DNA from 3 places in the Rummeliibacillus sp. TYF-LIM-RU47 genome. Region 1 is predicted to be linked to each of the others. Evidence: riboswitches for the same ligand, from Rfam matches in the RefSeq annotation. Region 1 holds a riboswitch; each other region holds the start of a gene.
What was found. A riboswitch is a leader RNA that binds a small molecule or an ion and turns the genes downstream of it on or off. The one in region 1 is predicted to bind lysine.

Region 1 (3,287 bases):
ATTATATTAAACGAAACGGCTCAATTCACAATAAAAAAGCTAATCTACCAACGTTGATAGATTAGCTTTCAAGATTTAAATTATTGTACTTGGCGTTTCGTTGTCAGATCTGCTTCTTCTAGACGTACAACCTTTGTTTTACATTTCAGTTTATGGCCAAACCAGATAATAAGGAAGATTGGCAAGCCAATATAGGATACTAGGATGCCATACCAATCAATATGGTCGCCTGTAAACGCTGTGTAGTTTTGCCCTAAGATAACGATCGCACAAAGGACAAAGGCAAAAATCGGGCCAAATGGGAAAAATTTAGAGCGATACGGCAACTCTGAGAGATCACGACCCTGTGCCACAAATGCTTTTCGGAAACGATAATGACTGGTCGCTATACCAAGCCATGCAATGAAACCGCACATACCAGAAGCATTTAAGAGCCAGATATACACTGTACCAGATCCAAAAAGTGATGCCAAAAAGGATAAACAAGCCACTGCTACTGTTAAAACAAGTGCTGCAACAGGAACACCGCGGTTGTTTAGTTTTTTGAAAATCTTCGGTGCATTACCTTCCATTGCTAATTCACGTAATGTACGAGATGCTGCATATAACCCTGAGTTGCCGGCTGAAAGAATCGCTGTAAGGATAACTGCGTTCATCACAGAAGCAGCAAAGGCAATGCCTGCATTTTCAAATATTAATGTAAAAGGACTTACTGCCACGTCATCGCTATTTGCTAAACGTGCATCCGTATAAGGAATTAATAAGCCGATCGCTAAGATAGCTAAAACATAAAACAATAGAATTCGCCAAAAGACCGAGCGTACAGCCTGTGGGATTGTTTTTTCTGGATTTTCCGTTTCACCAGCTGTAATCCCAAGCAATTCTGTCCCTTGGAAGGAGAAGCCTGCAGCTAAGAAAATGCCTAATGTAGCAAAAAATCCACCATGGAAAGGCGCGTCGCCTTTAAAGAAATTAGTAAATCCAACAGGAGCATGTCCGCCGAGAATACCAAAAATCATTAAGAAACTAATGATAATAAATATAATAATTGTTGCTACTTTGATAAGCGCAAACCAATATTCGCTTTCACCAAAACTTTTTACTGACAAAAAGTTTAAAGTAAAGATAATTATAAGAAATGCAGCGCTCCAAATAAATGAAGGTGTGTGTGGGAACCAATATTTCATAACAATCGCTACAGCTGAAATTTCAGCTGCAATCGTTACTGCCCAGTTGTACCAATAATTCCAACCAAGCGCGAATCCTAATGAAGGATCAACAAATTTGGAAGCATATGTGCTGAATGATCCTGATACAGGCATATAAGCGGCCATTTCCCCTAAACTTGTCATAAGGAAAAATACCATTACACCAATTAGTCCATAAGCTAACAGTGCTCCTCCGGGACCCGCTTCTGCAACTGAGTTGCCGCTTGCTAAAAGTAGGCCTGTACCGATTGTACCGCCAAGTGAAATCATGGAAATATGGCGACTTTTTAAGCTGCGTTTCAGTTTCTGTTGTGTATTTGAATGAGAATCATGTTTAATGTTTGTTCGTATTCCTGCATTTGTATGTGTTTCTACTCTATTCATAACTCTCCTCTTTCCGTTTTTCATTGCAAGAAAAGGTCGAGCTGAAGGTATTCTTCGCCGCTGTCTATTACAGCTAAAATTTAAATAAAAAAGCCATCACATATATAACTGAGATGGCGTCCGAATTCCCCATCAACCTTGATCAAGATAGCTCAACACGCCGACTTTGGCGTGACAGTTCTGCACCTTTCGATAGCAGCCCCAGCACTAGCAATAAAAAGCTTGCTTGTACTTCGGCAATATTCCCTTTTTAATCGAGTCCTAAACGCTTTCTCGCCTCGTCGATTATACTCATGAATACCGCGACCTCTACCTCATCTATTGGATGAGGCATGCAATATATAGTTTTAAGTTACCTACATTGTAATATATTAAGCACATAACTACAAGGGTAAATAGAAAATTACTATATTTTAGAAAGAAGTGGACATGTTTTGTAAAACAAATATTGATAAAGCAAAATGATTCCTGTACGTTTTTATTATCTATTATAAATTCAAAAGGAGGATTTCCTTTGGCTTCAGAACAAGCTACGAACCGAAACAAGAAGCTGTCATGGGACAAAAAAACATGGCTTTTAGTGCTCGGTATTATCTTTATCGCCACAACATTGCGATCCCCTCTCACTGCTGTTGGCCCTATTATTGCAGATATTAAAGAAGAGCTCACTATATCAAATGTGTGGGCGGGATTGATTACAACTATCCCCTTGCTTGCATTTGCAGTTGTCTCACCATTTGTCCCTAAAATTTCACGACGTTTTGGATTTGAAAGAACATTGTTATCAGCCTTAATACTTTTGGCTATTGGTATCTTAATGCGTTCAGCGGGCAGTGTCTTTTTCTTATTCTTTGGAACGATTATCATCGGAGTTGCTATTTCATTTGGCAATGTCCTCTTGCCTGCTCTTATTAAATTAAAGTTTCCTCTTCAAGTAGGATTGTTAACAGCACTTTATTCTGTTTCCATGAACCTATCCGCCAGTATAGCAGCAGGCGTGAGCAATCCAATAGCAGAAACAACAATCGGATGGAAAGGAGCTCTTGCCTGTTGGGGTATTCTGGCCATTCTCGCTATCATAGTATGGCTACCACAATTGCGGAATCATGTGAAGGTAATAAACAGCAATGAACCTTCTCAACGTAATAAACCTATGTGGAAGTATCCTCTTACATGGGCTATTACCTTCACGATGGGGCTACAATCCCTGTTGTTTTATACGACGGCTACTTGGATTCCAGGACTGCTTGAAACCCAAGGCATGAGCCCGAGCAAAGCGGGATGGATGTTTTCTATTCTACAGATAGCACAATTGCCAATGACTTTTTTAACCCCGATTCTTGCAGGTAAAAAAGCTGACCAAAGGCCGCTCGTTGCATTATTGTCACTGTTTTACTTTGCAGGCTTTGCAGGTATATTTATGAATTGGACAGAGCTTACATTGTTATGGATGTTAATGATTGGATTCGCCGGAGGGGCATCCTTTAGTCTTTCTATGATGCTTTTCTCCCTTCGTTCTCGCAACGCACAAGAAGCAGCTGAGCTTTCAGGCACTGCACAATCCATCGGTTATTTGCTAGCTGCGATAGGACCTGTACTATATGGCTTTATCCATGACAGCTTCCATAGTTGGCATGCCGCTAACAGCTTATATCTTATTGTCACAGTCCTTTTGTTCGTCTTTGCATTCATTTC
Region 2 (3,287 bases), on a different contig from region 1:
ATATATAAGCACCTTTCTTTAGCGTTTATCTTCTTCATCATTGTCACATTTTACTAATTCTAAAACAAACATTCTTTTATGCTTAAGCGTTTCGTTGAAAGAGATTCGGGTATATTTATGTTGTAATCACATATCAAAAAAATGAAACAAATAATGGAGGTAATACACATGGATAAAAAAGTATTAGGAATTTATAACTCAAGCGCGGAAGTGATTAAAGCTATTGATGAATATCGTCAAAAAGGATATGCAACTGACGATTTCTCAATTGCACTTAATACAACAAACTTCCCTTCTGCTCCATCAGTCGTAAAAAATGAAACAGGTGTACTAACAGAAGATGTCGGTGGTCGCAATATGGAAGAAGATGAAGGTTTCTTCGATCGCCTAGCAGCAGTATTTAAAGGTGATTTCCACACAGATGTGGACCATGCATCTTATTACGAATATTTCTTAACACTTGGCTTTGATGAAGAATCTGCTCGTCGCTACGAACGCGATATTAACGATGGCCGTATTCTACTTTTAGCAAACAAAGAAGATGATGCCCTTTTAGGCACTGCTGACCCACTAACACCAGTAGACAACCAAGAGGCAAATGTAGGTCTTGATACCACAGTAGCTACTAATGATACAGTGGATGTTAATAATACAGTGGCAGATGAGCAAACATTAAAATTGCGCAAAGAACAACTTGATGTTGAAAAAGACCAAGTACAAACTGGTGAGGTTGAAGTTCACAAAGATGTTGTGGAAGAACCACAAACAGTCAATGTACCTGTCACACACGATGAAGTATATGTGGAAAGACGAAAAGTTACCGATGAAGCAGCTGCCACTACAGATGCTTATGCTCCAATGGGCGAAGACGACACCATCCGTATTCCAATCGTCGAAGAACAAATTGAAGTGACTAAAAGACCAGTGGTAAACGAAGAAGTAGTCATTGGTAAAAAACAAGTGACCGAAACAGAACAAGTCACTGATAATCTAAAACGCGAGGAAGCACGCATTGAAACGACTGGTGATGCTTCTGTTACAGATAGCGATGTAGATGCTGCAAATCGTGGTGCTATTACAGAGCAAGAATTGTACGACCCTGCAAATCAAAACGATAATGACCTTAAAAAGAACAATCTTGATGATACGCTTACAGCTGGCAATATGAATGCCGATATTAAAAACAGAGAAATATAATAATATTTAGCTTTCTATCTTGTAAAAGCATAGCTAGACTGCTATACTTTCTGTAATTGAATATTCACTTATTTCAATATCTTTTGAAATAAGGATAGAGGCGCAAAAACCATGAGTAAGCTGCAAGAGGATGATGAGATCCGACTACTGCAGTGGAAAGGGGAATTTGCCGAAGCTTAGAGAAACTCATATTTCTCTATTGCTGGGCCTGTTGTTGAATAAACACAGGACTGTCATGTAGGAAACTATATGGAGGGCTATCGTACGCATGGAGATGACTTTATGAATTCTCGCAGCAACGTAGTCACATCACGTTGCTGCTTTTTTTGCGTCATTTTCTATACTGCCCTTCTCCAAAAAATGAAAAGGAAGTGGAGAAGCAATGAATTTTGGAAGAATTATAACGGCGATGGTGACCCCATTTGACCAACAAGGAAATATTGACTTTAGAGCTACTCGTGAGCTGATTAATTATCTTATCGAAAACGGCTCAGATGGCATTGTGGTAGCTGGCACTACAGGTGAATCCCCTACACTCACAACGGCAGAAAAAATCAGTTTATTTCAATTTGTCGTAGATGAAGTAAACCATAGGGTTCCTGTTATTGCAGGCACCGGATCTAATAATACAAGGGCATCCATTGAACTGACTAAATCTGCTGAAGATACTGGGGTGGATGGAATCATGCTTGTTGCACCTTACTATAATAAACCATCACAAGAAGGTCTTTATCAGCACTTCAAAGCAATTGCGGATTCAACGCAGCTACCAATCATTCTCTACAATATCCCTGGAAGAAGTGTTGTCAATCTATCCGTTGAAACAGTCACTCGCCTTGCCGCGATTAATAACATCGTGTCCATTAAAGATGCGAGCGGAAATTTGGATGCAATGGCTGAACTCATTACAAAAACACCCAATGATTTCAGTGTCTATACAGGAGAAGACCATTTAACACTGCCATCTTTATCGATTGGCGCTACTGGCGTTATTTCTGTATCTTCCCATATTATTGGAAATGAAATGCAAGCGATGATGGAAAAGTTTAAAAACGGGAATGTGATGGAAGCTGCGGTAGATCATCGTAGGCTTCTCCCTATATTCAAAGGACTATTTAGCGCACCTAACCCTTGCCCTGTAAAAGCCGGACTGAATCTGAGAGGAATAGCAGTAGGCGGTGTACGTTTGCCTTTAATACCCCTTAATGAAGAAGAAACTACTGAGTTGCAGCATCTATTGCAGACTGTATGTAAAGAAGACACAGCTTTAAAAAGTTAATTTAAAATAGGCACCAAAGTTCCGCGAGAAGCGTACAGTATAGTAAAAAAAGGAATGATGTTTTGTATCACTATCATTGTCCATCTTGCGGAACAACCCACGGCTATTATCCGAATAGCCCCTCCCCTTACCAGTTTCAAAATCAATACCAGCAAACCTACCAAAGTCCGAATAGTGTTTATTTAAGAGATTATGGTCCAGCACCTTTTGCTCTCAATATAGACACAGCAACAAAACAAAACACAAACTACCGCACAGCGCTATGGTCCGGTGAGCATTTGCAGCTTACTCTGATGAGCATTCCGGTCGGAGGAGATATTGGTTTGGAGATTCACCCGCATACGGACCAGTTTATTCGCATTGAAGAAGGCGAAGGCCTTGTACAAATGGGTAAGAATAAACAGTTCTTAGACTTCCAGCAACCAGTGCGGAATGATTATGTCTTTTTCGTTCCAGCTGGTACATGGCATAATCTAACCAATACAGGCAACAAGCCAATCAAGCTGTATTCAATCTATGCACCTCCTAACCATCCACGCGGCACGGTCCATCAAACCAAAGCAATCGCCGAAGCGGAGGAACCCCAATAAAAAAGCATTAAATAAGCAGCTTCCGCCTTATGGGGAGGCTGCTTTTTCTGAATAAAGGGTGATTCTTCCTTTTAAATTTTGAACATAAGAAAAGGAGAATCTTTTTTCGCAAGATTCTCCTTTTCTACTGATTTAATTAGCGAATACCTTTTATTTCGGTGTAACTTTAATAGTCAAAGGAGCTTTGAGGCTATAACGGCCTTTTTTCACGGTATAAACAA
Region 3 (3,287 bases), on a different contig from region 1:
TCCAAAGGATTTATTGAGATGCATGATATCGATAATGTTTTCCATAGAATCCCTCTCCTTTGTTATTATGATGCCTTCTGTCCGCTCAGCATTTCTTGATTATCTATTAGCTGATATGTTGCATTGCCGGCAAGTTTTCTTTCGAAATATCTCAATATTTGTGTCACTATAATAGTCATAATCAGATAAATGATACAGGCGACAAAGAATGACTCAAAGTAGCGGAAGTTATTTCCTGCAATCGTCTTCGTTTGGAAGAATAATTCGGTAACACCGATCACATTTAACACTGATGTATCTTTAATATTCATAATGTATTGATTGCTTGTAGCTGGCAAAATATTGCGCATTACCTGTGGCAAAACGACATGCACCATCGTTTTCCAATGATTCATACCAATCGCGCGTGCTGCTTCAAATTGTCCATTGTCGATGCTAATAATGCCACCTCGTACGATTTCTGCCATGTAAGCCCCTGTATTGAGAGAAACAATGAACATTGCCGCAAATGTACGGTTCATATCAATGTGAAATATCAGGTCAGAACCAAAGTAAACAACCATCGCCTGCACAATCATTGGGGTTCCGCGGAAAAATTCCACATATACCGATAAAATGATGCTTACGCATTTTAAAAATACTCTTTTAATTCTACTTTTGCTTTTCGGGATTGTATGAATAATACCGATGATTAAGCCAATTAAGGCGCCAAAAATTGTACCAACTGTCGCAATGAGCAACGTCATCCATGCGCCTCTTAAAAACATTGGCCAGTTATTGACGATAATCTCTATAAACCATTCTAAACTCATCTATTTTCCTCCTCCAAACAGCGCCTTAACAGATGCTTATGTCTCTCCTATAACAAAGCTTTAATACATGCCGTATCCTTTAGGCGTAAATATTACATGTTAAAGCGCGATTGATGCAAAGCTAGTGAAAGCTGAAGAGCACTTTCACTAAGTGAACTTTTGCATTATTTGGCTGCTGGTTGTTGTTTAATGGCATCATCCATCATTTTTGTACGCTCTTCTTCTGAGATGCCTTTTAGTATTTCATTGATTTTCTTTGTTAATTTGCTATCTTTCGGTATACCCACTGCTGTTTGTGTATCTTCCGCGGCTGTTTTAAATCCTTTGCCGTCGCTAAATTCAACCATTTTAAATTGATCATTGGCTGAAGTTGCTGATACTGCTTCTGGTTTCTCTGAAACATATGCATCCATCTTGCCTGCTTGTAAAGCCACGCGCATAGCGGAGAAATTATCCGTTGCTGTTTGTTTTTTCACGCCTGGAATTTGATCAATAACTGTATAGTGGAATGTATTTAATTGAGCTGTTACTCTTGCCCCTTTAAAGTCTTCAATTGAAGTAGCATTTTCATATTTACTTCCTTTTTTAACGACCATCACTAGATGAGATGTATAGTAATTGTCAGAGAAGTCGATTGTCTTTTTGCGTTCTTCAGTAGGAGACATCCCTGCAATAATCGCATCTATCTTACCTGAAGCTAAAGCTGGCACTAAACCGTCCCATTCCATTTTAGAAATGACAAGTTTTTTCCCTAAGCCATCTGCAATTTTTTTGGCAATTTGAACATCATACCCACCTGCATACTCAGCGTTCCCTTGAATGGCAACCGCACCATTAGAATCGTCACTTTGCGTCCAGTTAAACGGCGGATAACCTGCTTCCATGCCGACTGTAAATGTGTCGCTTCCTTTGCTGCCTGAAGACTTTGCATCACCAGATTCTTTAGAACTGCACCCTGTTAGAATTAGCACAGCAATTAGTAACATGCTTGATAACAGTGTTCCTATTTTTTTCATATTGATCTCTCCCTTTTTTCTAAATAAAAAAGACTAGAATTATAGACCTGAGTTGAACTCAGGGCTACGTAATTCTAGTCCTAAATCCTCTACTTATATCCCAATTTGAGATAGCACAACTCAATAAACCATAGAAATTTATTGAGACAGTCCTGCAGTTATTCACTGCAGACCCAGCATACAACAATGAGAAACTTGTTACACACTTCGGCAATATTTCCTTCTTCTTAGACTCATCGCTTTCTCTAACTCCACTAAGAACTAATAAATACTGCGCCTCTACCTCACCGTATAAGTGAGGCTATATTTAGTTATGTTTTAAACAGTCTACAATAGGGATGGAATGGATGTCAATAATATTTCAACAATTTAAAAGATTCTAGCCATCAATCTTCCTCATATTCTTCTTCTGCATAATAGACTTCCCCGCTCATGGCATTAATAGCCATGATTTCTTTTCCAGCTGGAAATTCTGCTTCATAAGTCAAATCATATATAATTAGGTCTTCATCTTCTTCATCATTGACCTCAGTTCGTGCAAGATGCATTTCCAGCTGTTCTTTAAATTTAGCGTCGGCTTCCTCTAAAGGCAGGACTGGTACAATGTCTAGGGTATTTAACTTCCCTTCGTTTGGCAACAGCAGCGAACATTCACGAATAATCCCCGTATATTTCCCTACATTGATATGAATGGTGTAATCACTTAATAGGACACCCTTATGCTGTCTTATAAATGAAAATGTTGTGTATGGCTCAAAGTCAAAGTTTTCGTCAAACTCATCATCTTCTTCTAACTCCAACTCTTCAAAGAATTGTCGTTCCTCTTCTGACAAGTCTTCTTCTGTTATTATGCCATATGACGAATATTCCATTTCCCCTTGCTGTACTTCTAACAGGTACTTTTCATGGACATCGCCCACAATCGCCTCTAGGAACATTTTTGCTTTATTAGCTAATGTAGCTTCTGGCAGTTCTTCTTTCTGCTCTTCCCACTCTACCAGCGATTCGTATTCCATAAACATAGAATCTATGTTTTCAATTTTAATAACAGGTTCTTCTTCATCGGTGTTTTTCGAATTGCCTATATACCAAAAACGATTTGCTCCGTCCTCAATCAATTGCATATCATCAGTTACACCAAGCAATGTTTTTACACTCTCGGTTACTGTAACGGGCTCAAAGGAATTAGCATTTTGCTCCCCATATTCCATAAAATCCTCTTCGTATTGGAGACTACCGTCTACATGTACTCTAAAAGTGCCACTTTTTGGTTTGTAGAGAAGCTGTAATTCCCCATTCAAGTCTGCAATCGCAAGTTCGACAAGCGGTTGTTCAAAAAGAATTTCCCTAGCATCTTCAGCAGAAATCTGAATATCAGGATAGGCTAGCTGATAATACGACTGATTAAAGGTAGCCGACAGGATAAAACCTTGTTTATTTATTTCTAGCGTCACACCTG

Region 2: linked by a shared signal. The riboswitch ahead of dapA (4-hydroxy-tetrahydrodipicolinate synthase) and the one ahead of F0527_RS16175 (amino acid permease) in region 1 are both predicted to bind lysine.
Region 3: linked by a shared signal. The riboswitch ahead of F0527_RS14180 (transporter substrate-binding domain-containing protein) and the one ahead of F0527_RS16175 (amino acid permease) in region 1 are both predicted to bind lysine.

What each region holds. Positions count from the first base shown of each region.
Region 1 covers NZ_VVIR01000007.1:3,591-6,877, forward strand. The annotation lists gene F0527_RS16175 (amino acid permease) at 81-1,592, opposite strand; lysine riboswitch at 1,733-1,912, opposite strand; gene F0527_RS16180 (CynX/NimT family MFS transporter) at 2,107-3,287, shown strand, end outside.
Region 2 covers NZ_VVIR01000003.1:80,445-83,731, forward strand. The annotation lists gene F0527_RS13020 (YsnF/AvaK domain-containing protein) at 169-1,197, shown strand; lysine riboswitch at 1,285-1,465, shown strand; gene dapA (4-hydroxy-tetrahydrodipicolinate synthase) at 1,580-2,476, shown strand; gene F0527_RS13030 (cupin domain-containing protein) at 2,539-3,066, shown strand; gene F0527_RS17125 (hypothetical protein) at 3,217-3,287, opposite strand, start outside.
Region 3 covers NZ_VVIR01000004.1:109,360-112,646, reverse strand. The annotation lists gene F0527_RS14190 (amino acid ABC transporter ATP-binding protein) at 1-45, opposite strand, end outside; gene F0527_RS14185 (amino acid ABC transporter permease) at 66-812, opposite strand; gene F0527_RS14180 (transporter substrate-binding domain-containing protein) at 977-1,828, opposite strand; lysine riboswitch at 1,932-2,118, opposite strand; gene F0527_RS14175 (hypothetical protein) at 2,215-3,287, opposite strand, start outside.